3 regions of the Lysinibacillus sp. A1 genome follow, and region 1 is predicted to be linked to each of the others. Evidence: predicted binding sites of a transcription regulator. Region 1 holds the regulator's gene; each other region holds the start of a gene.
The links. Region 1 encodes CtsR, which represses protease genes until heat stress. Its sites were predicted from a motif close to ATGGTCAATAAAGGTCAAACA; they were not measured.

Region 1 (10,160 bases):
TACTAAAATTATAAGTCGTTGTGTGAGCGGTGCCTTTAACTTTGCTGGACAAGTATGTATTTCTTTACAACGCATTTATGTACATTCTTCTATTATTGATGAATTTACGGAGGCATTTGTTGCGGAAACTAAAAAGCTTGTAGTAGGAGATCCTTTAGATAAAAACACAGATGTAAGTGCTATGATCAACCCGAATGAGGTTGGACGAATTAAAGAGTGGATTGAAGAAGCACAGGCACAAGGAGCAGTTATTGCAACTGGAGGAGTATTTACAGAACGGACGTTAACCCCAACTGTTATGACGAATGTGACGGCTGATATGAAAATTGTTTGTCAGGAAACATTCGCGCCAATCGTCTCAATTGTTTCATATGAAACATTAGATGACGCAATTCGACTTGTCAATGAGTCAGACCTTGGCTTAAATGCAGGTATTTACACGAATGTATTACCAGATGCCTTGTATGCAGCCGACGAATTACAGGCAGGTGCTGTCATTATAAATGATGTTCCGACATTCCGTGTAGATAATATGCCCTATGGTGGTGTGAAGATGAGTGGCTATGGGCGAGAGGGCATTAAATGGGCCATTGAGGAAATGACAGACATGAAATTTATTACGATGAAAAAATCGTTCTAAATTTGCATAAGCTCTTTTTCTACGATACGATGACGAAAGAACATACATGAAGGGAAGTTACAAGAAATATGACAAACAATGCTGTACCCATGAGCCAATCACGTACGGTTCAATCACGTCTCGTATTACCTCCAGACACAAACAATCACAATTCCATTTTCGGTGGAAGAGTGTTAGCTTATATTGATGAAATTGCTGCTATTACAGCGATGAAACATGCGAAGGGACTTGTAGTCACAGCTTCAATAGACTCAGTTGATTTTTTATCGGCTGCCCATGTAGGAGATATTCTTGAAATTGAAAGTATAGTTTCCTCTACAGGACGTTCTTCAATGGAGGTTTATGTTCGCGTTGTTTCCCGCAATATAGAGACTGGTGAGGAAAAATTAACGACAGAATCATTTGTAACCATGGTTGCAGTAAATGAAGAAGGAAAACCGGTACCGGTACCTGCCATTTATCCTGAAACAGATGAGGAAAAACGTTTATTTGAAACAGGGCCTGCAAGACGAGAGCATCGTAAACAAAAGCGTGCATTGCCACATTAAGGTTAAAGGGAGCTTCACCTAAAGCGGTGGGGCTCCCTTTGTTATATTACATATTCAATTCATTAACTACATTAATAAGTGAATCAGATGAAGAGGAAACAAGTGTAGCTCCTTGTGATAGCTCGGTAATTAAATTAGAAATGGCTGAAATGTCTCTAGATGTATGAACATACTGTTGTTGAATGCCAGATACGGCATCAGCTATATCATTAAATGATTTAGATAAGTTTTCTTGCGTATTGACGCTATGTTGAATTTTTTGATCAACATTAATAACTGAATTTGCCATTGTTGTAATATTACTTTCAGTTTCTTTAATGAGATGTGACACATTTTGCACGGCATTTTTCGTTTCTTCAGCAAGCTTTCGTACTTCCTCTGCTACTACGGCGAAGCCTTTGCCATGTTCCCCTGCTCGAGCTGCCTCAATAGACGCATTTAAAGCTAATAAATTTGTTTGATCCGCAATTCCCGTGACAAGTCCTACAATCTCAGAAATTTTTTGAGAGGAGGTACGTAACTGATTCATAGTTACCTCAAGGCTGTTGACACTTTGTAAAATAACTTGGATTAAATCATTTTGCTCTTTCAGCTGATGTTGCCCACGTCTTGATTTCTCCTGTGTATCTGCAACGAAGCTTAATCCCTGTTTGGTTGCCTCTGCAATATCATCCGTTTGCGAGGAAATGACTAACAACGATGCAGCTGTCTCTTCACTAATGGCATTAAGCTCCTCAGCTGTACTTTGAATTGTCGTAACAAGGGCGTTTTTCGTTTGATCAGCGGCTGTTCGAATACGATCTTCCTCTTTTTCGTATGCCTCGATCACAAGCTGTTGCTCAAAATTAATGATTTTGCAAAATGCGTTAATTGCACGAATGGCATCATTCTTTGAGATATCCACTTCATTCACAAAATTTGTGAACGTAGAAGTAAGGGATTGGAAGGATGCTATATACCATTTTGATTGTAAGCCAATTCGAACATGAGTTTCAGCAATGGCTTTTCTTTCAGCGATATAGGCGTCATTAATATGACTTTCAAAAATATCGCTTAAATGCTTATGTAACGTAACTTTTAAACGATCTATATGCGAGGTTCTATTAATAATGTCTACTAAATCTTGGCTCAAGCTAATGGCTGCATAAAATTGCTCCACCATTGCAGGAATTAGATCCTTAGCTAACGGTTGTAGTTGCTTAATAATGGCTAAATCCTCAATTGTTAAATTTAAAAGCTGTAATTGCTTTTGAAGGTTTGGATGACTTAAAACATCTAATTGTACATGGCCCTTAAAATTTTCAGGTGTTAATGTAATTGAGTAGCTGGAACTGCTGTTTTTTGAAAACCAACTCATTATTGTTTGCTCCATTCTTAATATCCATAATAATTGTGAGTAAAATGCACTTCTGAATTTGCTAGGTCTGTAAATTTGATAAATAATTGGTATTAAATCTATTTTACTATTATTTGCTGAATATTTGGTTAAAAATTTGGTTATTTCTTTATTTTTTTACTTTATTGGCAGTCCGACTAGTGAGGCGAAGTAAATTTGAATTTAAATTGGGAAACCTGTAAAATACGAACTGTTTAAGGAGAGAAAAATTGAACGTGAAAGATTATAGGAGGAGGTATTATATGGAGAAAAAACGCTTTAAATTCGTTATTCCAGTCATGGTCATTGTTGCAATAGGTTCCGTTTACATGCTACGAAACTACTATGCGGAAGTACCACATATTGAACAGCTATTAATTACAATTTGCGCCGCTCTAGGGTCAGGGGTTTTAGCATACTTTTTATTCCCACAGCAGGGTGACAATAAAATTGACGATCGAGGTCCTTACTAATAGTGATAAATGAAGCTGCTCGTTTGATTGTTAAACGAGCAGCTTTTTGTGGGAATTAAGGCTTAAATAATTTAAACCAGCCTTTATGTTTAAAGATAGTAAGCATAGCGATTACAACAATAATCATAATACCGAGGACAATAAAATAGCTGTATTGTCCATGTAGCTCAGGCATATTATCAAAGTTCATCCCATAAACACCTGCAATAAAGGTTAGTGGAATGAAGATCGTTGAGACGATTGTTAGAGTCATCATTATGCCGTTCATGCGGCTTGAGCTCATAGCCATATAACTATCTCGCATATCTGCTGTCAGCTCTCGATTGGATTCAACCATTTCTGTCAGTTTTAAAAGATGGTCGTATATATCTCCAAAATAAGCTCTTTCAGATTTGTTCAATGAAAAGCGGTAAGAATTAAGTACTCGATATAAAAGGTCTCGCATCGGTAAAATGGCACGCCGCAAATCGAGCAAATCACTACGAAACTCGAAGACAATCTTCATGGCATTTACATTGCTTTGGTATGTAAGCTCGCCTTCAAGTGCATTTAAATGATCTTCAATTTTATAAACAAGTGGAAAATAACTATCAACGATTTTATCAATGGTTTGATACGTTAAGTAGACTGTGCCACGTTCCCAGTTTTTTGGCTGGCTTTCTAACATCTTTTGTACCTTTTCAATTTCGGGAACGGGGTTCTTATGGAATGTCACAATATACTTATTCGAGGCAAAAATATTAACCTCTTCTGCAGCTAAGGTCAGCTCGTTTAATCGATGAATGACGAAAAAATGGAAATCGTCATAAAAATCCAGTTTAGGTCGTTGTAATCGCATTAAGCAATCTTCAATAGCTAGTGGGTGAAAATGAAAAAATGAATCTAGCAAAGATTCTTCCTCTGCAGTAGGGCAATTAAAATCGACCCAGTACCATTCGAATTCTTGTTGATGTATCGATTCCAAAGGGAAATCTTTTAGTAATTGTTGTTTTTTTGTAATGCCAATGGTGCTTATCACAGCTTTCACCTCAAAGTATTTACTACAAAATAAATTTAATGTTCTTCTTTAAAGCATACCCATCCACCAAACAAAGTAGTGGCAAAAAATCGAGCAGGTTTTATAAAACCTACTTCTTGTAATAAAGTTAAAATCGCTTCCTCGGGCATAAATGACAGGGCCCGGATGGATTTTTCCATTTCTGCAACATCAGCTACGGAAAGCTTTGTATGTTGGAGCCAATAGGAACGCCATAAATCGAATTGCAGTTCCGTTTCAATAGTACCAGGTTGACCGTATTTCGAAACTAGGACAAACGGTGCGCCAGGTTGTAAATGGTTCCAAATTTCTTTCAAGGTCGATAGCTTATCTTCATAGCTTTGAATAAAATGAAGGACGAGTACACAACTAGCTGCATCATATTTTATAGCAGGTAGATGGGTATCCAGCAATGTTCCTTGATAGAACGACAGATCATTCGGTAAAGATTGGAGACGCTCCTTTGCTATTTCGAGCATGGATTCTGACGGATCAATACCAGTAAATGACCAATGTGGTCTTCCATCTGCTAGCTGCAATATTTCATTGCCACTACCTGCACCAACAACCAATATATCCGCATGCTCATGTAATGTGGAACGATAAAAAGTTTGTATTAAACGAAGCATTGCATCATAGCTTGGTAGAGTACGGCGAATCCCCTTTTCATATTCATTTGCTAATATGTGGTTGAATTCCATTTCTCATCACGACCTTTCAAAATTTTTTTAAAAAACTCACTTTAAACTGAAACTATTACGGGTATAGTTCCGTAAATAGTAGTACATAAAACGATAGATAACGTATAAAGAAAGGGTTGATATATATGGAGAGTAAATGGTCTAAAGTAATCATACACGCAAGTTCGTTTTTTGCGCCATGGTTAGTTCCCATTATCTTCTTTTTAATTAGTTCGGATGAGGAAGTGAAGGCAATTTCTATTCAAGCTATTCTTTTCCAACTTGTCATGGCAATTTTACTTGCTGTTTCTGGATTCTTAAGCATTTTCATTATTGGCATTCCATTTTTAATTGTTTTTGGGATTATGCTATTTGTAGTACCAATTATAGGTATTGTCAAAGCATTAACTGACGAGCCTTGGCGTTATCCGATTGTAGGTCGTTGGGTATAATTTTTATAGACGCAAGTATATGCTAGTTGCATATGCTTGCGTTTTTTCTATGGATAAAAAGGGTACATTAGGTGTAGGAAGCAAAATGATATGCTTGATACCCACTAATTAGTGCTATTTTCTACGCTTGAATATCGTTTTTTAGCCTTTTCATTTTTCTCTAGGCGAAATCATTGCAATTATTTTCAAGCGTTTTGTATAATATACTCAAAGAAAGTCAAAGATAGTCAAAGTCAGTGAAGCAAGCGAGGTGTATTCCTAAAATGCGTAATATATCAGACATCATAGAAGGTTACTTAAAGCAAGTACTTGAATTAGGTGGAGAAGGACATATTGAAATAAAACGTAGTGAAATTGCAGACAAATTTCAATGTGTACCATCACAAATAAATTATGTCATTAATACAAGATTTACCGCCGAGCGAGGTTACCTTGTGGAGAGCAAGCGAGGTGGTGGTGGATACATTCGAATTTTACGTGTCCGCGCGAATTCACAGATTGATCTAATCGACGATGTTCTCCGGCATATTGAAGGTGGAGCATCGCAAACAATGGCAGAAGATTTAGTATATCGACTTATCGATGAGCAGGTAATTTCAAAGCGAGAAGCGAAATTAATGTTAGCAGCAATTGATCGCTCAACAATCGATTTACATCTCCCTCTAAGAGATATAATTCGTGCAAAAATATTGCGGGCGATGCTGACAACTATAAAATACGAGCAACAGAAATAGTGAGGTGATGGAAATGATATGTGAACATTGTAAACAACGTAATGCGACAGTTACTGTAACACAAGTTCAAAATGGGCAAAAGGTGGAGCACCATTATTGTGACGTCTGCGCCTCACAATTCCATCCATTTCATGCAGAGTTTAAACAAGAGCCAGTTTCCATACAACAGTTATTATCAAACTGGTTTGGCTCACCTACATGGCAAAAGGTAGGAGAAAAACAACAAACACAGCCACAACAGCAAACATGCCCACAATGTGAATTTACGTATAAGCAATTTTTAAAAGAAGGTAAGTTTGGTTGCCCAAGCTGTTATGACACTTTTAGTGAGCATTTACCTAAGCTCTTTAACCGCATACAGGCGGGCCCCCAACATATTGGGAAAATGCCAGGTGCCCATAGCAATGTGTATGTCATTAAAAAGCAAATAGAGGATATCCGTAAACGCATGAAGTTCGCTGTAGATGAAGAACAATTCGAAGAGGCAGCAAAGCTTCGAGATGAAGTCAAAGAGCTTGAGAAGCAGTTACAATTTGAAGGTGGTGATGTGTCTTGATGATTGAATCGTTTTTAGAGCGTGCGACACCTACTTGGATGCGTATTGAAGACGACTATTCTGATATTGTCATTAGTACACGAATTCGCCTTGCTCGAAATTTAGATGGCTATCGTTTTCCACTATCGTTTTCAGAGAACGAGGCTTTACAGGTGGAACAGGCAGTTACACATGCAGTAAGCGATAGTCCAACCCTTCAAAATGATTATGCATATTTTGCTATCAATGATCTAACACCTTTACAACGTCAAATTCTTGTAGAAAAGCATTTGATTAGTCCGCAGCTTGCCAAAAAAGAACAGGTGGGCTCCGTGCTTCTGTCACAAGATGAATCCGTGAGTATTATGGTGAATGAAGAGGATCATTTACGCATTCAATGTATGACAGCGAGTTTCCAGCTTCAAAATGCCTATGAACAAGCGAATAAGATTGACCGTATTCTAGAGAAGGTCTTACCTTATGCTTTTCGAGATACGTTTGGCTATTTAACAAGCTGTCCTACAAATATTGGTACTGGGCTACGAGCATCTGTGATGATGCATTTACCTGCTCTTACGTTAACGGGACAGATGAATCAAATTATAAATGCGATGACACGCTTAGGTATGACCGTAAGAGGTATATATGGTGAAGGAAGCGAAAATTTAGGAAATGTTTATCAAGTGTCCAATCAAATTACTCTCGGAAAGACAGAGGAAGATATTTTAGCAGATATACAAAGTGTTGCTGAAAAAATTATACAAAAAGAACGGCATGCAAGAGGTAGATTGATGGAAAAAGCCGAGCTGGCTTTAGAAGATCGAGTTTATCGAGCTTTAGGTACCCTTACGTATGCAAGAATTTTAACGAGTGAGGAAGCGGCTACCTGTCTTTCGAATGTTCGTTTAGGAGTCGACCTACAGTTGATTGACGGTATACTCGCAACAACTTTAAATGAGTGTGTCGTCAGTATGCAACCAGGTTTTTTACAGCATTATGCAGGTGAGGCATTACCGCCTGCTGAACGTGATCGTGTACGAGCTGAAATGCTTCGTGAGGCATTATTTCAAACACACACGAATAAGCCTAATAATGGGGAAAAAGGAGAGGATTTATATGATGTTTAATCGTTTTACACAACGCGCGCAAAAAGTATTACAGCTTGCTCAGGAAGAGGCTATTCGTTGGAAGCACGAATCCATAGGCACAGAGCACATTTTATTAGGGCTTATACGTGAAGGCGGCGGTATTGCTGCAAAAGCGTTAGAAGCTATTGATATTAGTCCTCAAATGATTGAAGCTGGTATTGAAGAATTAGTCGGTAAAGGGAAAGAAGATGTTGGTCCAATAGTTCACTATACGCCTCGAGCGAAAAAAGTAATTGAACTATCGGTGGACGAATCACGTAAATTAGGTCATTCGTATATCGGTACAGAACATTTACTATTAGCACTTATCCGTGAAGGTGAGGGTGTAGCAGCTCGCGTCTTAAATAATGCAGGTGTAGGCTTAAATAAAGCTCGTCAGCAAGTTTTATTATTATTAGGAAATAATGATAACGCGCAGTCTGGTCAACAAGCGGCACAAGCGGCGAATACCCCAACATTAGATAGTTTAGCCCGTGATTTAACGCAAATTGCCCGTGAAGGTACGTTAGATCCTGTTATTGGTCGAAGCAAGGAAATTACACGTGTTATCGAAGTGTTATCGCGTCGTACAAAAAATAACCCTGTCCTAATTGGTGAGCCAGGTGTTGGTAAAACAGCTATTGCTGAAGGGTTAGCACAGCAAATTATTAATAATGAAGTACCAGAAATTCTTCGCGACAAACGAGTGATGACGCTTGATATGGGAACTGTCGTTGCAGGTACAAAATATCGTGGTGAATTTGAGGACCGTTTGAAAAAAGTAATGGATGAAATTCGACAAGCCGGCAATATCATTTTATTTATTGATGAATTGCATACTTTAATCGGTGCAGGTGGTGCAGAAGGTGCGATTGACGCATCTAATATTTTAAAACCGTCCTTAGCACGAGGGGAGCTTCAATGTATCGGTGCGACAACGCTTGATGAATATCGTAAATATATTGAAAAAGATGCAGCATTAGAGCGTCGTTTCCAACCGATCCAAGTGGATGAACCAACGGTGGAAGAAGCTATTCTCATTATTCAAGGTTTACGTGACCGCTATGAAGCACATCACCGAGTGAAAATTACAGATGAAGCAATTGAGGCAGCGGCAAAAATGGGTGATCGATATATTTCAGACCGCTTCTTACCAGATAAAGCAATCGACCTTATCGATGAAGCGGGTTCAAAGGTTCGCTTACGTTCATTCGCAGTGCCACCAAACTTAAAGGCACTTGAAGATAAGCTTGAAAATGTTCGCTCGGAAAAGAACGCTGCTGTTTCAGGTCAAGAGTTTGAAAAGGCTGCAGCACTTAGAGATACTGAGCAAAAGCTTAAAGATGAGATTGAAGCTACACGCAAGAATTGGAAAGAAGAGCAAGGCAAGGCCGAGTCCAAAGTGACTGTTGATGATGTTGCAGCAGTTGTATCGATGTGGACAGGAATTCCTGTAGCTAAAATCGCTTCTGAAGAATCTTCGAAATTATTACAACTTGAAGAAGAGCTACACAAACGCGTTGTAGGTCAAGGCGAAGCGGTAGAAGCTATTTCACGTGCGATCCGTCGTGCAAGAGCGGGCCTTAAAGATCCAAAACGACCAATCGGTTCATTTATTTTCTTAGGACCTACAGGGGTTGGTAAAACAGAGCTTGCAAGAGCACTGGCTGAAGTGATGTTTGGCGACGAAGATGCTATGATTCGTGTCGATATGTCTGAGTACATGGAGAAACATTCGACTTCTCGTTTAGTAGGTTCGCCTCCAGGCTATGTAGGCTTTGACGATGGTGGTCAATTGACTGAAAAAGTCCGTCGTAAACCATATTCTGTTGTATTACTAGATGAAATTGAAAAAGCACACCCTGATGTTTTCAATATTCTACTGCAAGTTCTTGAAGATGGACGATTAACGGACTCTAAGGGTCGTGTAGTAGACTTCCGCAATACAGTAGTCATTATGACTTCAAATGTTGGCGCGGATGCACTTAAATATCAAAAAAGTCTTGGTTTTAATGTTGGTGGCGCAGATTCTAAACATAACGATATGAAGAGTACGATGCTAGAAGAATTGAAAAAAGCATTCCGCCCAGAATTCTTAAACCGTATCGATGAAATGATTGTCTTCCATTCATTAGAAAAAGAGCATTTAAAAGAAATCATTGCGATGATGGGGAATGCTCTAACAAAACGTTTGAAAGAACAAGATATTTCACTAGAATTAACCGATGCAGCGCTTGAAAAAATCGCACAGGAGGGCTATGACCCTCAATACGGTGCACGTCCACTACGTCGAGCATTACAAAAACAAGTGGAAGACCGCTTATCAGAAGAATTACTAAAAGGTAATGTGGAGAAGGGTAATCATGTTGTCATTGATTATGTAAACGATGAATTTATTGTGAAGAAAAAAGAGGGCGTTTCTATCTCTAAATAATTTCGAACGAAAGACAGTGAGGCATTAAGTGCCAAGCTGTCTTTTTTTTTGTACAATTAATATAAGAACAAATATTCGAGGTGAAAGAAAATTGGCAAAGAAAAAAACGAAATTTGTATGTTCAGG
Region 2 (10,160 bases), on a different contig from region 1:
TGTTTTAGCCTTGGAAGATACGCAAATACTTATACAAAAACTAACGGATTTGTTCGACTTTATGATTCCTCTTTATCGACAAGAAGGTAAATCACAACTCGTTATCGCTTTTGGTTGTACGGGTGGTCAGCATCGTTCAGTAACTTTAGCAGAGTTTTTTGGGGCTTATTTAGCCAGCAAAGAGAATACGGTTATTACGCATCGTGATATTAATCGTAGAAAGGAATGAGTGAATGGGGAAAAAGCAAACAAAGCTTGTGGTAATTGGTGGTGGAACAGGACTATCTACATTACTTCGTGGGCTCAAGCACCATCCATTTGATATTACTGCTATTGTGACGGTAGCAGACGATGGCGGCTCTTCAGGTCGTTTACGAGATGATTATGATATTCCACCACCAGGTGATGTTCGGAATGTCATTGCGGCATTATCAGATATTGAACCGCTAGTGGAGCAAATGTTTCAATACCGTTTTTCAGCGTCAGAGGATTTACGTGGCCATTCCTTAGGGAACTTAATGCTAACAGCACTTACTGATATTACTGGTGATTTTAACCATGCTATAAGTGAGATGGGGAAGGTATTAAAAGTACATGGCCGTGTAATACCAGCAGCCAATAAAAAAATTAACTTACATGCTGTGTTAGAGGATGGTTCAATCATTGAAGGTGAATCAAAAGTCCCGACAGCGACAAAACGCATTGATCGCGTTTTTTTAGTACCCGAAAACGTGCAACCGTTACCAGAAGCTATTCGGGCAATTCAGCGTGCAGACTATATATTAATTGGCCCAGGAAGCTTATATACAAGTATTATTCCAAATCTCCTTGTCAAAGAGATAGGGGAAGCTGTTGTGAAAGCAAAAGGAAGAAAAATATATGTTTGTAATTTAATGACACAAAAAGGTGAAACCATTTCTTATACAGCAGGTGATCATGTATCGGCCATACATAAGCATGTTGGCGCATCCTTTATTGATTCGATTTTAGTTAATGATGAAGAATTGCCGAATCCTGTAAAAGAATTGTATAAAGAAGAAAGAGCAGAGCCAGTGACATTTGATGTGGCAAAGCTTGAAAGTATGGGATTAGAGGTTATAAGGCGCGATATTGCTACAATTCGATCAGATGGTACGGTTCGACATAATGCTACGAATGTTGCAGAGTGGCTGGTAGATTATGCCGGTATTTATGATCGGTAAGAGAACCGATAATAGAAACATAAAGTGTTTATTGTATATGGTAAGATGAACATATACATAGAAATTATGATTGAAAGGGGGGCGTGATATGTCTTTTGCTTCTGAAACGAAAAAGGAGTTAACCCAAATAGAAGCGGACAATCATTGTATGAAAGCAGAAGTTTCTGCCCTAATTCGTATGAATGGTTCATTATCCTTTGCGAATAAACAACTAAGCTTGGACGTGCAAACTGAAAACGCTGCAATTGCAAGAAGACTATATACGATTATGAAAAAATTGTATCCGTACAATGTGGAATTACTAGTTCGTAAGAAAATGCGATTGAAAAAAAATAACGTATATATTTGCCGTGTAAGAGAAGGAGCGCGCGAGCTGTTAATTGATTTAGAAATCATCTCAGACGACTTTCAATTTAATCATACGATCTCAAGAAAGCTCATTAAAAAAAATGGTCAAAAAAGAGCCTATTTAAGAGGTGCATTTTTAGCAGGAGGCTCTGTCAATAACCCAGAAACGTCCGCCTACCATTTAGAAATTTATTCTTTATATAAAGAACATGGTGAGGCATTGATGGATTTAATGAATGAATTTGAACTCAATGCCAAAACAATTGAACGTAAAAAAGGCTTTGTTACTTATTTAAAGGAAGCCGAAAAAATTTCTGATTTCCTTAATATTGTAGGCGCCCATCAGGCAATGATGAAATTTGAGGACGTTCGGATATTGCGAGACATGCGCAATAGTGTCAATCGTATTGTGAACTGTGAAACAGCCAACCTAAACAAAACAATTGGAGCAGCATTACGGCAGGTAGAGAATATTCGATTTATTGAAAATTCTATTGGTCTTGACCAACTACCAGAAAAGCTTCGTGAAATTGCACGATTACGAGTAGAGTATCAAGATGTTACGTTAAAAGAACTTGGTGAAATGGTATCCAGTGGTACCGTCAGCAAATCAGGTGTCAACCATCGTTTAAGAAAAATAGACGAAATAGCAGATGCATTAAGACGCGGTGAAAAAATAGGTGGTTAAGTTTTCATACTTTTCAGGTATGAATGTCATGCGTAATCGCTTATTGTTCTTTTGCTAGTAAGTAAGGTAAGATAAAACTAATAGATGAACGGTAGTGAAGGGGAGTTTTGAGAATGATCGAGAGAAGAGTCCAGGTTAAATTAAAATTAGGACTACAAGCTAGACAAGCAGCACTATTTGTGCAAGAGGCCAATCGTTTCAGTGCGGATATCTTTCTAGAAAAAGATGAAAAAAAAGTGAATGCCAAATCGATAATGGGTGTCATGAGCTTAGCGGTGGCGAAAGGTACCGAAGTAACGTTAAGTAGTGAAGGCAATGATGCTGAGCAAGCGGTTACAGCATTAGCTACAATTATTGAAAATGAAGATTAACAAACAAATAAAAATGCCTCTCAGAGTAATTTTCTGGGAGGCTTTTTTGTATTATTTATTATCCGTACTACGGTGCATAATGTGATCGATTAAACCATATTCTTTTGCACGTTCAGCTGTCATGAAGTTATCACGATCTGTGTCTCTTGCAATGACTTCAAGTGGTTGACCAGTGCGCTCAGATAAAATGCCGTTTAATTTTTCACGTAAGAATAAAATACGTTTAGCAGCAATTTCAATTTCTGTCGCTTGACCTTGTGCGCCACCTAGTGGTTGGTGAATCATTACTTCCGCATTTGGTAATGCAAAACGTTTACCAGGTTCACCCGCAGCAAGTAAGAAAGCTCCCATTGATGCAGCCATACCAATACAAATCGTTTGAACTTTTGGCTTAATAATTTGCATTGTGTCATAAATAGCCATACCAGCCGTAATTGATCCACCTGGCGAATTAATGTAAAGAGAAATGTCTTTGTCTGGATCTTCTGCTTGTAGGAAAAGTAGCTGTGCGACAATTGAGTTCGCCACATTGTCATCAATAGCACTTCCTAAAAGGATAATGCGGTCTTTAAGTAGACGTGAATAAATGTCATATGCACGCTCACCACGGCTTGTTTGTTCAATAACTGTAGGAATTAAATTCATGTTAAATCCTCCTTCAAAAAACTAAATTCGATTACCTTTGCTGAAATCTACATTGTTTATTTCAGCTGTAACCTTATCATACACATTATAGTCAGGGAAGGTCAAATATTAACCCTGCTAAAGTGAAATTAATTAAAATAAAAAAAATAAATTCTTTTTGCATTCTATGGTTGAAATATATGTGATACGTTTGTATAATAGGTAAGGTTATAAGTTTGAAAGTACAGGACACTATTTTGCAGGTATGCTTCAAATGAGGATTATCTACATCATGCTTTTCGTAAGCCTAGGGTGAGTACTTTTTTTTTGTGTTTTTTGCCCTCGTGGTGTAATGGATAACACGTAAGATTCCGGTTCTTGCACTGGGGGTTCGATTCCCTCCGAGGGCGCCATTTTACTGAATATTGATATACTGTAATAGCTCAATCTCCTAATAAGTAGTTTAGCAGCCTGCTTAGTGGAGATAGAGAGGAAAAGTAATGGGAATACTGTCCTAGTTGGCATTATTCCCCTATTTATGCCTTTCAAACCTTCAAGAAAGCAACAACTCCAAATTATTTTTTAGTGAACATACTGTCCGTGAAGGCTAGTAATAGCCGAAAAAAAGAATCCTTTCTGAGGGGATTCTTTTTTTTTGTTTAAATTTATCGAAATTTGGCATTGCTTCTATTGTATATATATTAGTTTTAGGTTCGTTTTCTTGTTATTAATGCTTATTTTTTCTATTTAATTGGGTTTTCCATTAATTAATATGAAAAAATATTTAGTTTTATGCGAAAAGTTGTTGTGCAAATACTATAATGTTAATATAATTGACCTAATAGTCTAACATTTCCGAATTGCGAAAAATAATACGCAGGATGGAAAATTATCGAAATAGGGGGAAATGCAATGAAAAAAACAGCTTGGATGTTACTTATGGTTATAGCAGCGCTAACTTTAGCACTTGCAGGATGTGGCACAAAGGACAATGCCTCTTCTGGTAGCACACCTTCAGAAGGTGCGGATGGCAAGAAAGTATATAAAGTAGGTACAGAAGCAACATTTGCACCGTTTGAATCTGTTGACGATAAAGGGAAAATTGTGGGGATTGATGTCGATATTTTAAAAGCAATTGCTGATGAAATGGATTTCGAGGTAGAGTGGAATAATATTGGTTGGGAACCCGTTTTCCAAACAATTAAAAACGGTGAAACACATATTGGTGCTTCAGGGATTACAATTACAGATGAGCGCAAAGAATCATTTGATTTTACTGAGCCATACTATGAATCTCAATTATTAATTGTTGTGAAAGAAGATTCAAAGATTAAATCATTAGATGAATTAAAAGATAAAAAGGTGTCCGTACAAATTAATGCTACTGGCCATATGGCAGCTAAAAAGCTACAAGGTGAAGCAAGTACAAATATTATGGCTTTTGAAAGTCAGCCAATCGCAATTCAAGAAATGCTAAATGGTAATGTTGACGCAGCTATTGGAGACAATGCGGTAGTATACGAATATATTAAAGCGCATCCAGATCAAAAAATTAAAGTCATTCAAGATGACGCATTCGAAAAAGAATATTATGGCTTTATGGTTCAAAAGGGGAATAAAGAGCTATTAGATAAATTAAATGAAGGTCTGAAAAAGATTAAAGAAAACGGTAAATTAAAAGAAATTACAGGTACTGATTTCGAATAATAGGGTAATGCCACTCGCCAAGCAGTATGCTAGCGACTCATTTAATTGATGTGACTTTAAAGGGGAAATGGGGTTTTCGGATGGACATCTTTGACCTACGCTGGGACATTGTCTGGAACTACCGAGATATGTTTATACGAGGTATTGGCGTAACACTTATTTTGACACTTAGTGGTTATTTTGGCGGTATTCTTTTAGGACTATTTTTAGGACTAGGGAAATTATCAAGTAAAAAATGGATATATTGGCCATCAAAATTATATGTGGATTTATTCCGCGGAACACCAATGCTTGTTCAAATTTTATTAATACACTTAGCCGTTATTCCAACCATTTTTGGACATTCTTTAGGGTATATGGTTTCAGGGATTACAGCGCTTATTTTAAACTGTGCTGCCTACAACGCAGAAATTTTCCGTGCAGGTATCCAGAGTATTGCAAAGGGGCAAATGGAGGCCGCTCGTTCACTTGGACTTACACATAACCAAGCGATGCGTAAGGTTATTTTACCGCAGGCCTTTAGACGCATGATCCCGCCATTAGGGAATGAATTCATAGCATTATTAAAGGATTCCTCACTAGTAACAGTCATTGCTGCACCAGATATTTTATATGCTAGTAAAGTTGTTGCAGGTGCAAGCTTCCGTTTCTGGGAACCGTATATTGTTGCTGCATTACTATATTTAATATTAACGTATGGTGTAACGAAGATTGTTGCATTTATTGAGAAACGATTTAGCAATAGTTATGTCCCTCGTAAGGCAGAAGGGCGGGAAGCAAGATGATAAGAATTGAGAACCTACACAAATATTTTGGTAAGCTAGAAGTATTAAAAGGGATTGATTATGAAATCCAAGAAAAACAAGTTGTTTGTGTCATTGGGCCTTCTGGTTCAGGAAAAAGTACTTTTTTACGTTGCATTAATATGCTAGAGGAAGTAACGGACGGTGCTATTTATATTGAAGATGTGAAGATCAATGATCCGAAAACGAATATCAATGAAATTCGAGCAGAGGTGGGAATGGTGTTTCAACAATTTAACTTATTCCCTCATATGAACGTCATCGATAATGTCACGATGGCACCCATGCAAATTCGTAAAATGAGTCGTCCAGAAGCTGAAGAGCTTGGGCATGAGCTGCTAAAAAAGGTCGGTCTCGACAGTAAAGCCTATAATTATCCTGAACAGCTATCAGGTGGACAACAGCAACGTGTAGCTATTGCACGTGCGTTAGCAATGAAGCCAAAGGCCATTCTATTTGATGAGCCTACTTCAGCTCTTGATCCTGAAATGGTAAAAGAGGTGTTAGATGTTATGAAAAATCTAGCGGCTGAAGGGATGACAATGATTGTAGTCACACATGAAATGGGCTTTGCTCGGGAAGTTGGTGATCGAGTAGTCTTTATGGATGGTGGCTATATTGTGGAAGAGGGGTTGCCTGAGGAATTATTCGGAAACCCACAAAGTGAACGTACAAAAGCATTTTTAGGAAAAGTACTATAATGAGAAAAGGCAGTCCATGATGAGAATTCATCACTATGGACTGCCTTTTGATTGTTAATGAAGGGGATTAGAGGTTGTATCGTATGCATTAAGCATCGTTTGCATATCTTGTTGAGAGTACTGAGGCACTTGATAATAGCCATGTTTATTTTGGTAAATGGATAATTCATAGGCCATTTCTATGCAGTTGGGAATACTATCAGCAACAACACGACGAACAACAGGGTTTGTCGTTTCTGTTGCAGCAGCCGTCATACATTTTGCTGCTCCTTTTTGAGCGCCTAATAAGAAACCAGAAATGGCTTCATCATTAATTTCATTAGCGTTTTGCATTGGTTTTTTGGGTTGGCCTGGAGTTAAGCCATATTTAAAGTCATTGCCTGTTTCCATTTGGTAACGTCCCGTAGGAACAGATGGATCATGACCTGTTTTAAAGGACTCAACAATCGTATTATACATACCCAATGTAAAATTATATTGGCGATCCAAAATGCTGAGTAATTCTTGATCCTTTACTTGTGGACGTAAAATGATCGCTTGGTTCATACCAGCGATAATTTCACCAATTGCTTCATGCATGTCCATCATTTCGTGTCCACCATGATTTAGACTATGTTGTTGATTGAAATTTGTTTGATTGGATGATGATTCATTGTAAAACGATTGTGACAAAAAAAACGCCTCCTCATATAATTTTTGATGCAGTATTTAGTATGTCAAGCCAAATGAATTTCATACGGTATAAATGCAAAGGCAAAAATGTAGACTAACAAAAGGAAATGCAAGTCAAGGAGGTTTTAGAAAATGAAGAAATGGTTTGGACCAATTGGGATAATTGTTATCATTCTTATCGTGCTAGCCTTAGTATTGATTCCTAAATATAACAGTTTAGTAACAGCTGAGGAAAATGTAGATTCCAAATGGGCGCAAGTTGAAAACCAGCTCCAACGCCGCTATGATTTAATTCCCAATTTGGTTGAATCTGTGAAAGGGTATGCGAATCACGAGCAACAGATCATTGCGGATATTACTAACGCACGTGCTCAAATGAGCAATGCTAATACTCCCGCGCAGCAAGCTGTTGCGAATGATGCTTTAACGGGTGCACTTAGTCGTTTACTAGTAGTCGTGGAAAACTACCCGAACTTAAAGGCAGACGCAAATTTTCGTCAGTTAATGGATGAGCTTGCTGGCACAGAAAATCGCTTGGCAGTTGCGCGCGAGGATTATAATAATGAAGTACAACAATTTAATAAACATGTTAAACGCTTTCCTGGCAATTTAATGGCAGGAATGTTTGGATTTGAACAAAAAGAATACTTTAAAGCCGCAGCGGGTGCCGAACAAGCACCGTCTATTGATTTTAGTCAATCAGGTACACAATGATGAAGCGTTGTATTATACAGCTGATTATCGTTTGCTCAGTGCTTCTTTTTAGCATGACTATGACGAAAGCAGCAATGCCTTCACCAATGAAAAATACGTATATTCATGATTTTGCGAATGTTTTATCTTTGGATGTAAAACAAGAGCTAAACCATTATTCAGAGCAATTAGATAAGGGAACAGGTGCTGAAATCATGGTCGTAACCGTTGATAGCCTTCATGGGCAGGAGGCGAAAATGTATGCGACAAAGATGATTCGTTCCTGGGGTATTGGGGACAAAGAGAAAAATAATGGTGTCCTTATACTTGCTACATTTGGACAGGGCAAAGGCCAAAATGATGTAGTGATAGCTGTCGGTCAAGGCTTAGAGGGACCATTACCAGATGGTAAATTAGGGCGTATTTTAGATAATGCATTTTATCCCTTTGCAAGTGAAGGTGATAATGATCAAGCCTTTCTAGCTACATATGCTGAGGTCTTTCGTGCTGTAGCTGAAGAGTATAATTGGAATGGTGAATTACCTGCAGGTGCAAATGAAGAGGAAGGAATGCCCATCTGGCTCATTATTGTCATCGTTATTATAGTCCTCATTTTTTCTTCTTTTTCAAAAGGCGGAAGAGGCGGACCTCGTGGGAGAGGCTACGGCGGTTACCCTGGTGGCTTTGGTGGCGGACGTTCAGGTGGTGGCGGTTTTGGAGGGTTTGGTGGCGGATCTTCAGCAGGTGGAGGGGCAAGCCGAAAATTTTAATACTAACCGAAAGCGAGCTAATTATTTAGTTCGCTTTTATTATGAAAATATTGACAAAAATACAAATAATGGTATAATTTGTATATATCGACTATCGATATAACGTAAACTGATATAGGGAGGAATCATTTTGAAAAAAAGATTTTTAACTGCATCATTAGCAATTATTTTAACAACTGCTACGGTTATCCCTGCAACATTGCAAGAAGTACGTGCTGCCAATGAAACAAATGTTGTATTAGCACAAGAGGAACATCTTTCAGCACAGGAATTTCTAGATTTAGCAGTAACAGCTTTAACATTCCAGCATGGCTCCGATTCAATGCGTCAACAAATTAAGGATCAATGGGTAAAGGCTGGAGAGATTTCAGACTTAAGCGCTACTATTAAACGTGATCAAGCAGCTAGGATTTTAGTTAGAGCTGCCAATAAAGAAGGAAAAGAAAAGTCACTAGCAGAGTATTTAAAAAAGGCCAATAAGCTTGGTTTCTTTAAGGGAGTATCTTCAAGTACAGATTTTATTACGAAACAAGATGCTGGTAAACTCCTTAACAATGTTAAACATATAAAAAATGGCTCCAACAATAAAGGAGTAAAAGAAATTTCTGTGGAAGATTTTATGAAAAATCCAGGGAATTTTGGCTACGAACTGTCCCCTGATGGTAATTACATTACATTTGCCTCTGCATGGGAGAACCGCTCGAATGTATTCGTGAAAAAAATGAATGATAATAGTGAGCCTGTTCGTGTATCAAGCTCAAAGGATCGAGATATTGCAGGTTTTTTCTGGAAGGATGATGCTTTACTTTATTTAAAAGATAAAGGTGGAGATGAAAACTTTCATATTTATTCTACAACATTTAACGGTTCTGTGGAAAAAGATTTAACGCCATATCCTAACGTGACTGTAGGGATATTGGATAGCTTACAGGGTGTAAAAGACGAAATTCTTATTATGATGAACAAAGAGGATGCTACCGTTTTTGATGTGTACAAGCTAAATGTAAAGACGGGTAAAACGACTCACGTCGCTAAAAATCCTGGCAATATTACGAACTGGTTAGCAGATCGTAACGGCAATGTACGTATAGCTGTGGCTACTGATGGGGTGGAAGGTGCTGTCCTTTATCGAGATTCAGAAAAGGATGAATTCAGACCATTTATTAAAATCGGTGCTGGGGATGAAGTGATGCCGCTAGCTTTCTCGAAGGACAATAAGTTTATTTATGCTACATCCAATAAAGGCCGGGATAAAGTAGAAGTGGTAAAGTATGACTTACAAGGTAAAGAAGAAGTAATCATGTCCAATGATGAAGTGGATGTTTCGGGTGTATTGTATAATGCTGAAAAAGATAAATTATTGTATGGTGCGTATGCTACGGATAAAATCCATTATCAATTCTTTGATAAAGACTTTGAAAAGTTATTCCGTAAAATTCAAAACAAGCTTGGTGTTCAAGAAAGCCAATTGGGCATAAACGATTACAATAAAGAGATGACAAAATTTATTGTAAGTGTATCGAGTGACACCATCTATGGAAAGTATTATTACTATGATTCAACAAAAGATGAATTAACAGA
Region 3 (10,160 bases), on a different contig from region 1:
ATATACCATTCCCCATCGCTACGCCAAGTCCAGCATATTCGATCATCTCTAAATCATTGTCTTCATCACCAAAAGCAATAATACGTTCACGTGGAATACCTAAATCCTTTGCTACGTGTGCAATGCCTACTGCTTTATTTAAGCCACGTCGAACAATCTCTATAATATGAAGAGGTGCGCCCCAACGACGGTGTTCAATAACTTCAGCGTGCACTGCCTGTAAGTGGTCGCGAATAATGACAGAATTGGCTTCATTTGCCTGTATCAGTAAACTTGTAGGATTATCTAAGAGATGTGTATATAAATCCCCAAGTGTAATTTTCGGATTACCCATATTAAAAATATTTAAGATGCGATCATCCTCTGTGTGTACATAAATATCATCCTTCACCTCAGCAATGATATTTTCATACTCGTAACTATTAATGGAATTAACGACATCATGGACAACACTTAAATCAATGGGAGTATGCATATGCTGCCAAGAGACATTTTTAGGGTGATGCACATAGGCTCCATTAAAATTGACTATTGGTGTTGTAAGCCCAAGCTCATGATAATAAATATCACTGGCACGGTATGGACGGCCAGTTGCAATCATTACTTGATGTCCTTGTTCCTTAGCCTGCAATAATGATTTTTTTGTTTTTGCGGAAATTTGTTGTTGGTCTGTTAATAAAGTACCATCTAAATCCAATACGATTAAATGCGGTTTCATAGCTTGTTGCCCCTTTCCTATAGTTTGAATAGTATCTCTTTGTCTTTCATTCGTCAAAATTTTGTCACAGTGAAAAAAGTTTGCTAACATAAAGATGAGACAAGAGTTGGGAGTGACAAGAATGTTTGTAGAAAAAGAAATGTGGGGAAATATTCCTTTATTACATATACATACAGACAATATGAATGAAGATACCCCGGTAGTGATCTTTTTACATGGATTTATGAGTGCAAAAGAACATAACTTACACTATGCATATCAGTTGGTGCATAAAGGGGTGCGTGTCCTATTACCAGATGCAAAATTTCATGGTGACCGTAGCGAAGGTCTCACAGAGATGCAAATGAACTTGAAATTTTGGGATATTGTTATAAATTCTATTCATGAAGTGGAACAATTATATAATGAATTAAAGAATAAAAATTTATTAGCTCATCATAAAATTGGCATAGGAGGTACGTCTATGGGTGGTATTGTGACATCAGGCTGTCTTAAGCTTTATGATTGGATTCAAACGGCTGCAATATGTATGGGTGCGCCTGGTTTTATAAAATTGGGTGAATACCAATTGCAGCAATTTACAAAAAGTGGTGTCAATTGGCCCATGACAGAGGAAGATGTGCAAAAGATTAATGAGGTTCTAGGAACCTATGATGTCAGTCTAACTCCTGAAAAATTTGTAGGACGCCCGATTTTCTTTTGGCACGGTGAATTAGATAAAACTGTACCTTTCCATGAAACCTATAAATTTTATGAAACATTACGGGAATACTATCAAGCAAACCCTGAAAATTTAACATTCATGGTGAATAAAAAGGCTGGACATACTGTACCACGTGACGGAATGTTAGCAGCGACAGATTGGCTTGCAGAGCATTTGGCATAATATGATGCATCTGCTATGATAAGGTTAACACTATGATGGAAGGAGAAATGGGAATGGATCAAGATATGAAAGATAGCATGTTAGGTGCATTAGAAAACGTAATTGACCCTGAGCTTGGAATTGATATCGTCAACTTAGGTTTAGTATATGATGTAGAATTAGATGATGAAGGTGTAGCGACGGTTACAATGACGCTAACATCGATGGGGTGTCCACTTGGCCCAGTAATTGTGGATCAAGTGAATACAGCATTAAATGAACTTCCGGAAGTGAAAAGTACAAATGTAAACATTGTATGGAATCCACCTTGGTCAAAAGATAAAATGTCACGCTATGCAAAAATGGCATTGGGTGTACGCTAATAGTGGCTATTAAAAATCCCTGCTTATAAGAAATAAGCAGGGATTTAGCATGTAACGAATTAATCGATACGGCATACTTGTAATGGACAATTTTCGCAGGCAATCTCATTTTTTAAAAATTGTAAATCATGAATAGTAATAAAGCCTTTGTCAAAAGTCAAAATGTCATGTTTTTTTAAATCATTCAACATACGATTAATCATTTCACGACTAGTCGCACACAAATTTGCAATTTCCGTATTTGTTAGTTGAAACTCAATAAAAATGGAACCATCCTCTAAAGGTTTACCATACGTATTAGATAGACGAATGAGTGTTGAAAACAAGGCACCCTTTTTACCATTTAACACTAAATCACGCAAACGACTCTGATGTTTTAAATTTTCTGTCTGAAGCCACTTCATGTATTCCACCATGATTGTAGGCTGTTCTTCCAGTAAATGTTCTAATGACTTTCGACTTAAAACATATAGCGTAGCAGATTCTAAAACTTTTGCAGTCATGGAGTTATAGACAAGGTTACAAAATAATGAACCCTCTCCAATGATACTATCAGGACCACATATACGAATCGTCAATTCCTTACCTGCCTCAGTTTCTTGACTAATCGATATAACACCTGACTTAATATAGTATATTTCCTTTGACCGTTCACCCTCTAGAAAAATTTTATTCCCTTTATTTACTTTGATAAAAACACCATGCTTTTGAAAAAGGTCCATAATTTTTTCAAACATATTATCCATTGAAACCATATCTCCAACACATCGCTTTCTTTTTGTAATAAATGGCGATTATTACAAAAGGACAGTGGACTTTTCGATACTAAAACATAGAAACATACTATTATTATAACGTAAATTTTCATGAATAAGTGTAAAAATTTAGTGCTATTTCTTTGCGAAGAACTGTCGAGTGATGTAAAATAAAGTTAGTCAAAGAAGGTCAAACTTTTAAAAAGAACCTGAATGGGTATAAAAATTATGCGAAATATTAAAGTAAAGGAGTGCTAGTTATGCAATTTCAACAAACAGATAATCAAAAGCCATTAGAGCAATTTGGACGTAATTTAATAGAAGAAGTTAAAAATGGCAAAATGGATCCTGTCATTGGGCGCGATGAGGAAATTCGAAATGTCATTCGCATCTTAACGCGTAAAACAAAAAATAATCCTGTATTAATTGGTGAGCCAGGAGTTGGTAAAACAGCGATTGTAGAAGGTTTAGCTCAACGTATTGTGAAGGGTGATGTACCAGAGGGCTTGAAAGAGTGCGTGCTATACGAGCTGGATATGAGTGCCTTAATTGCAGGTGCAAGCTACCGTGGCCAATTTGAAGAGCGTTTAAAAGGCGTGTTAAAAGAAGTGAAAGATTCAGAAGGTCAAATCATTTTATTTATTGATGAAATTCATACAATTGTAGGCGCAGGCAAAACGGATGGCGCTATGGATGCAGGAAATATGTTAAAGCCCATGCTAGCTCGTGGTGAATTACATTGTATCGGTGCTACTACATTAGATGAATATCGTATGTATATTGAAAAAGATCCTGCCTTAGAACGCCGATTCCAGCAAGTTCTTGTACGTGAGCCTTCTATTGAGGATACTGTGTCTATTTTAAGAGGCTTAAAAGAGCGCTTTGAATTACATCATGCAGTACGTATTCATGACCGTGCGATTGTGGCCGCAGCAGAACTCTCCAATCGTTATATTACAGAGCGATTTTTACCAGATAAGGCGATTGATTTAATTGATGAGGCATGTGCAATGATTCGAACAGAAATTGATTCAATGCCACAGGAACTTGATGCCGTGACTCGTCGTATTATGCAGTTAGAAATTGAAGAACAAGCGTTGCGTAAGGAAAAGGACGAAGCAAGTAGAAAGCGTCTGGAGCAATTACGAGAGGAATTGGCAAAGTTAAAAGAGTCCTCTGAAGGAATGCGGCAACAATGGGAGGCAGAAAAGGAAAAGCTACATGATATTCAGAAAAAACGCGAGACTTTAGATAAGTACCGTCGTGATTTAGATGAAGCGGAAAGTAAGTATGATTTAAATAAAGCTGCAGAATTACGTCATGGTAAAATTCCAACACTTGAAAAAGACATTCAGGTGCTCGAAAAAGAATTAGAAAGCGGCGCAGAGTCCCGTATTTTACGTGAAGAAGTGACAGCTGAAGAAATCGCAGCAATTGTTTCTCGCTGGACAGGTATTCCTGTGACAAAATTAGTGGAAGGCGAGCGCGAAAAACTATTACGTTTAAAAGATACATTACATGAACGCGTAGTTGGCCAAGATACAGCTGTTCAATTAGTAACAGAGGCTGTATGGCGTGCTCGTGCAGGCATTAAAGATCCGCATCGTCCAATTGGTAGCTTTTTATTCTTAGGTCCGACAGGTGTTGGTAAAACAGAGCTTGCTAAGGCACTAGCTGCTCAATTATTTGATTCAGAAGATCATTTTATTCGAATTGATATGAGCGAATATATGGAGAAGCATAGTGTGTCTCGCTTAGTTGGTGCTCCTCCAGGGTACATTGGCTATGAGGAAGGCGGTCAATTAACGGAAGCTGTCCGTCGTAACCCTTATTCTGTAGTGTTATTAGATGAAATTGAAAAAGCACACCCAGATGTGGCTAATATTTTATTGCAAATTTTAGATGACGGAAGAATTACAGATAGTCAAGGACGTATGGTCAATTTTACAAATACCGTAGTAATTTTAACGTCGAATATCGGCTCTAGTTATTTAATGGAGGCAAAAGATGACGATCCAACCGTTGAAGACTTGGTTATGACTGCTCTCAGACAGCATTTCAAACCAGAGTTATTAAACCGTATGGATGATATTATCTTTTTCCATGCCTTATCAAATAAACACTTTACAGCAATTGCTTGGAAGTATGTAGAGCAGTTAATTAACCGTGTGGCTGAACAGGAAATTACATTAGCTGTCGACCAAGAAGTTATTGATTGGGTTGTTCTACAAGGAGCAGATGCTCAATTTGGGGCAAGACCACTAAAGCGCTTTGTACAACGCCATATCGAAACGGCAGTGGCTAAGGAACTGCTACGAGGCGAGGTATTGCCTGGAGAAACATTGCATGTAAAAATGCATGATGGCCATTGTATAGTGGAAAAATAACAGAAAAAACCTGTTTCGCATAATGCGGAACAGGTTTTTTCTAGCTGAATTAATGATGGTCTGCAGCTTCTGGTGTAGGATCGTTTGGAATGATTGCTCCAATAATAAAAATTAAGATGGAGAATACAACTGAAACGATTGCCCCTGTCTTAAAATCAAATGGTGCACCAAGTACAGAGCTGACTACATAGTTTAACATTGAAACTAGTAGGAATGACCATACGAACGTTACGATATATTGCATTAATTTCACCTCAACCGAACTTTTTTCATCATAAGTTTTTACTCATATTCATTATCATATCATAACATAAATCGAAAAAAAATGAATCTTTTATGTGAAACATGGCGAATTTGTCACAACAAATACAAGGTTTTGCATTTTATAATTCTCAGGTATTTTTTGCGGCATTCAATTTGCCAAAGTATGCAAACCTGAAAAAGGGAATTTGGAAACTCTATAGACTTCAAGCTATACGTAGTATAAGGCTAAGCTTACTTTCAATAACAAAGAAACGACTCGTTCAATACACAATAATTTTAAATCATCTTGCGTCATTCCTTTACTATGCGTTATAATTATGACCAGTTACTAATAATTGATAGTAAGAAAGCTGAGGGGTTGCTATATGAACGCTGGTATTTTAGGAATAGGCAAATATGTTCCTGAGAAAGTCGTGACAAATTTTGATTTAGAAAAAATAATGGATACTTCGGATGAGTGGATTCGTACGCGAACAGGCATTGAAGAACGTCATTTTGCGGCAGATGATCAGGAAACTTCAGATTTAGCAGTAGCCGCTGCTAAAGAAGCTATTGCAAAAGCGGGTATTACGCCTGAGGAGATTGGGTTAATACTTGTAGCAACTGTCACACAGGATCAAACTTTCCCAAGTGTAGCATGTATGGTTCAGGAACAACTCGGAGCAGTAAATGCTGCGGCGATGGATCAAGCAGCCGCATGTGCAGGATTTATATATAGTTTAGTGACAGCTAAACATTTTGTAGAGGCAAACACTTATAAATATGTCTTAGTAGTAGGTGTTGAAAAGCTGTCAAAAGTCATTGATTGGAACGATCGAAATACAGCAGTATTATTCGGTGATGGCGCGAGCGCAGCAGTTGTAGGGCCAGTATCTGAAGGCAGAGGTATTTTATCATTTGAGCTTGGTGCAGATGGCACAGGCGGTAAAAATCTTTATTTAACAAAACAAGATACAATTGCCATGAATGGTCGTGAAGTATTTAAATTTGCTGTACGTCAGATGGGTGAATCGGCTGTCAGTGTGTTAGATAAAGCAGGATTAACAAAAGAAGACGTAGATTTTTTAGTGCCGCATCAGGCGAATATACGTATTATGGAATCTGCTCGTGAGCGATTAGAGCTACCACCAGAAAAAATGTCAAAAACGATTCATAAATATGGGAATACTTCTGCAGCATCGATTGGTATTTCCTTGGTAGATGAGCTTGAAGCAGGTAAAATTAAAGAGGATGATTTATTAGTCCTTGTTGGTTTTGGTGGCGGCTTAACATGGGGTGCCGTAGCCATGAGATGGGGAAAATAAGTAGGAAAAATGCTTGAGGGGAGTAAGACAATGAGTAAAAGACGAGTAGTAATTACAGGAATTGGCGCAGTTACACCACTAGGAAATAGCATCGAAGAAACATGGGCGAACATTAAAGCTGGTAAATCTGGCATTGGTGAGCTAACACGTTTAAATAAAGAGCTTTTTGCAGCCAAAATTGCAGCAGAAGTGAAAGATTTTGATATTGAAAAATATATTGATCGTAAAGAAGCTCGAAAGATGGACCGCTTTACACATTATGCATTAGCTGCTTCAATCATGGCTATGGAAGATGCACAGCTAACAATTGATGAGGAGTTAGCTCCACGTGCGGGTGTTTGGATTGGTTCGGGTATTGGTGGAATGGAAACCTATGAGCAACAGTTTTTAACATTCCAAGAGCGCGGGGCAAGACGAGTTAGCCCATTCTTCATTCCAATGATGATTCCAGATATGGCTTCAGGTCAAGTGTCGATTCATTTAGGTGCAAAGGGAATTAACTCTTGCTCAGTAACAGCATGTGCTTCTGGAACAAACTCAATTGGAGATGCTTTTAAAGTTATTGAACGTGGGGATGCAGATGTTATGATTTCAGGTGGTGCGGAATCACCAATCGTAACAATGGCTGTCGCAGGTTTCTGTGCCAATACTGCATTATCTTTAAATCAAAATCCACAAGAAGCATGCCGTCCATTTGATAAAAATCGTGATGGATTTATTATTGGTGAAGGTGCAGGTATTGTCATCTTAGAAGAATACGAACATGCAAAAGCTCGTGGCGCTAAAATCTATGCGGAAGTATTAGGTTATGGTGCAACAGGTGATGCTCATCATATTACTGCTCCAGCTCCAGAGGGTGAAGGTGCCGCACGTGCAATGATGCAAGCATTGACAGATGCTGGTGTAGAGGCATCTCAAGTTGATTATATCAATGCACATGGTACTAGTACGCCATATAATGACTTATTTGAAACACAAGCTGTTAAAACTGCTTTCGGTGACCATGCTTATAACCTAGCTATGAGTTCTACAAAGTCTATGACAGGACACTTATTAGGGGCAGCAGGGGGCGTAGAAGCTATTTTTACCGCTCTTGCACTTAAAGAAGGTATATTACCACCAACAATTAATTTAACAGATCCAGATCCTGATTGTGATTTAGATTATGTTCCAAATGAAGCGAGAGAAGCAAACATTCAATATGCAATGAGTAATTCTCTTGGTTTTGGTGGTCATAATGCAAGTCTTCTATTTAAAAAATATGAAGCATAAATAGTACATCTAAACTCAAAAAACGTCAGCCAAATTTAATTGGCTGACGTCTTTTTTTATAGTTTTGTGAATAAATGATAAGTAAGAAGAAATAGAAAGGATGCCGTTACATTGTTCCGTCTCTTTTTATTTTTAGTAAGCTATGGTCTCATGATCCTCTCAATAGGGAATCTTATATTGTATTTAAATTACCGTACGCTAGGGTACTCTTGGAAAGTTGTGTTCAAATTTATTTTTCAAACTACGGAATTTTATATGGCGGTTGGTGCTTGTATCATCATATGTGCTGTCGTTCTTGATATAGGCTTTGATCGAACGTCAGATAAGCTATAAATGAAATGATTAGCGGCGTGCACGCCCAAGGCCCATTGCCTCTTCCATACGTTTTAATGTGGCACTGGCAATTGCATTTGCTTTTTCAGCACCTTCATCAAGGATGACGTCTAATTCAGAGGATTCTACTAAATGATAGAATTTTTCTTGAATTGGCGTCAGGTGATCGATTACAGCAGTAGCTACACCTTGCTTGAAGCCACCATAACCAATGCCTTCATATTTTTTAACGAGATCATCAATAGAAATACCTGAAATAGCCGATTCAATCGTCAATAAATTTGAAACACCTGGTTTATTTTCTACATCAAATGCTACGATACCATCAGAATCAGTAACAGCTGATTTAATTTTTTTCTCAATGTCTTTTGCTGTGTCTAGCAATCTGATTGTCGCCTTTGTATTGGGATCAGATTTGCTCATTTTTTTTGTTGGCTCTTGTAGAGATTTAATGCGAGCACCAGCTTTTGGTAATTGAATCTCTGGAATTGTTAAAACGTCACCATAACGTTTATTAAAGCGTTCTGCTAGATCACGTGTTAACTCGATATGTTGTTTCTGATCATCGCCCACTGGGACAATATTTGTGTTATAAAGTAGAATGTCTGCAGCCATCAATGGTGGGTATGTTAAAAGAGCAGCAGAGACACTCTCTTTACCATTAGATTTATCTTTAAATTGTGTCATACGTTCAAGTTCACCGATAGATGCAACACACTGTAACATCCATCCTGCCTGAGCATGTGCTGGCACCTCTGATTGAATAAATAATGTAGACTTTTTAGGATCGATGCCAGTTGCAATATAAGTAGCAGCAAGCTTACGAATACTTTCTCGTAATTCCTTTGGATCTTGAGCGACTGTAATAGCGTGTTGATCGACGATGCAATAGATTGCATCTCCTTCATCTTGAAGGGCAGGGAATTGCTTGAAGGCTCCTAAGTAGTTCCCTAAAGTTACAATTCCTGTAGGCTGTACACCAGAAAAGATGGTTGTCATGAAAATTTCCTCCTCGAATTCAAATAAAAAACATCACGCGTCCTCATTAGACTTTTTCTAATGAAGGGACGAATGATGTTTGAATCCGCGGTACCACCCAGCTTGCCTTAACGGCCACTCAGCTTCGTAACGTGAAGGGACGAGCCTTGCTAGTAGTTTCTATTCATGAAACGTTCACAAAGCTAACTCGGAAGTCCATTCCATATGCCCCACGATCTGTTTTCACCAACCACAGACTCTCTAAACGTGTCATTAACATATGTACTACTCTTCGTCAGCGTTTTTCTCAATTTAACATGAAATTGATTTTATTGCATTGAATTATATTATAAAGATTTCATTGTGTAAAGTCAGACTTTTGGCGGTGTTTTTTTTAGAGAAAAAATTATATGCTTTTTTTGTTGTGTAAATTTGTTATAAAAAGAAACTTTTTTATTAAAATTAACTTGTGGTGTACATGTCGAATTGACAATTTTCTCGTTTATTTTAGGTAAATGAGAACAGCGGAGCGACGTAAAAAGATGTTTAAAATACACTTAAAGTGGGAATAGTAGTAGTAGTTCGGAATGTTGTGAAAAAAGTATATACATTAAAAGGTATATAAAAAGACAGAAAATTTAGCAAGACGCTCATTCTTTTTTTTATTGGAACTATATTCAAAAACAGCGGAGTGCTGTATAATGGTACTGTGTATTTTACATTACATTAATTCTAATTTAACACACTGGTTTATAGATATGATTACAAAATGAAAGGATGTGTCAGAACGAATGATCGTAACTCTATTTACATCACCAAGTTGTACCTCTTGCCGTAAAGCGAAAGCATGGCTAGAGGAGCACGAAATTCCCTATACAGAACGTAATATATTTTCTGAACC

Region 2: a site for CtsR is predicted at 3,342-3,362, ahead of clpP (ATP-dependent Clp endopeptidase proteolytic subunit ClpP). Genes of this name have one in related genera too.
Region 3: a site for CtsR is predicted at 2,898-2,918, ahead of PI85_RS10050 (ATP-dependent Clp protease ATP-binding subunit). Genes of this name have one in related genera too.

What each region holds. Positions count from the first base shown of each region.
Region 1 covers NZ_JSZM01000021.1:44,144-54,303, forward strand. The annotation lists gene PI85_RS17110 (aldehyde dehydrogenase family protein) at 1-640, shown strand, start outside; gene PI85_RS17115 (acyl-CoA thioesterase) at 709-1,188, shown strand; gene PI85_RS25250 (methyl-accepting chemotaxis protein) at 1,235-2,017, opposite strand; partial or broken gene PI85_RS25255 (protoglobin family protein) at 2,000-2,560, opposite strand; gene PI85_RS17125 (hypothetical protein) at 2,827-3,036, shown strand; gene corA (magnesium/cobalt transporter CorA) at 3,092-4,054, opposite strand; gene PI85_RS17135 (class I SAM-dependent methyltransferase) at 4,090-4,773, opposite strand; gene PI85_RS17140 (DUF4870 domain-containing protein) at 4,899-5,204, shown strand; gene PI85_RS17145 (CtsR family transcriptional regulator) at 5,468-5,938, shown strand; gene PI85_RS17150 (UvrB/UvrC motif-containing protein) at 5,952-6,494, shown strand; gene PI85_RS17155 (protein arginine kinase) at 6,491-7,600, shown strand; gene PI85_RS17160 (ATP-dependent Clp protease ATP-binding subunit) at 7,590-10,034, shown strand; gene radA (DNA repair protein RadA) at 10,126-10,160, shown strand, end outside.
Region 2 covers NZ_JSZM01000015.1:33,914-44,073, forward strand. The annotation lists gene rapZ (RNase adapter RapZ) at 1-229, shown strand, start outside; gene yvcK (YvcK family protein) at 234-1,202, shown strand; gene whiA (DNA-binding protein WhiA) at 1,291-2,238, shown strand; gene PI85_RS13685 (HPr family phosphocarrier protein) at 2,352-2,609, shown strand; gene clpP (ATP-dependent Clp endopeptidase proteolytic subunit ClpP) at 2,661-3,254, opposite strand; tRNA gene PI85_RS13695 (tRNA-Arg) at 3,572-3,646, shown strand; gene PI85_RS13700 (basic amino acid ABC transporter substrate-binding protein) at 4,146-4,940, shown strand; gene PI85_RS13705 (amino acid ABC transporter permease) at 5,021-5,725, shown strand; gene PI85_RS13710 (amino acid ABC transporter ATP-binding protein) at 5,722-6,444, shown strand; gene PI85_RS13715 (spore coat protein) at 6,499-7,116, opposite strand; gene PI85_RS13720 (LemA family protein) at 7,249-7,830, shown strand; gene PI85_RS13725 (YgcG family protein) at 7,827-8,579, shown strand; gene PI85_RS13730 (S9 family peptidase) at 8,710-10,160, shown strand, end outside.
Region 3 covers NZ_JSZM01000012.1:100,768-110,927, forward strand. The annotation lists gene PI85_RS10030 (Cof-type HAD-IIB family hydrolase) at 1-718, opposite strand, end outside; gene PI85_RS10035 (prolyl oligopeptidase family serine peptidase) at 840-1,604, shown strand; gene PI85_RS10040 (metal-sulfur cluster assembly factor) at 1,658-1,966, shown strand; gene PI85_RS10045 (Crp/Fnr family transcriptional regulator) at 2,026-2,712, opposite strand; gene PI85_RS10050 (ATP-dependent Clp protease ATP-binding subunit) at 2,982-5,108, shown strand; gene PI85_RS10055 (YjzD family protein) at 5,158-5,352, opposite strand; gene PI85_RS10060 (beta-ketoacyl-ACP synthase III) at 5,738-6,676, shown strand; gene fabF (beta-ketoacyl-ACP synthase II) at 6,707-7,948, shown strand; gene trpS (tryptophan--tRNA ligase) at 8,291-9,280, opposite strand; T-box leader at 9,342-9,567, opposite strand; gene spxA (transcriptional regulator SpxA) at 10,054-10,160, shown strand, end outside.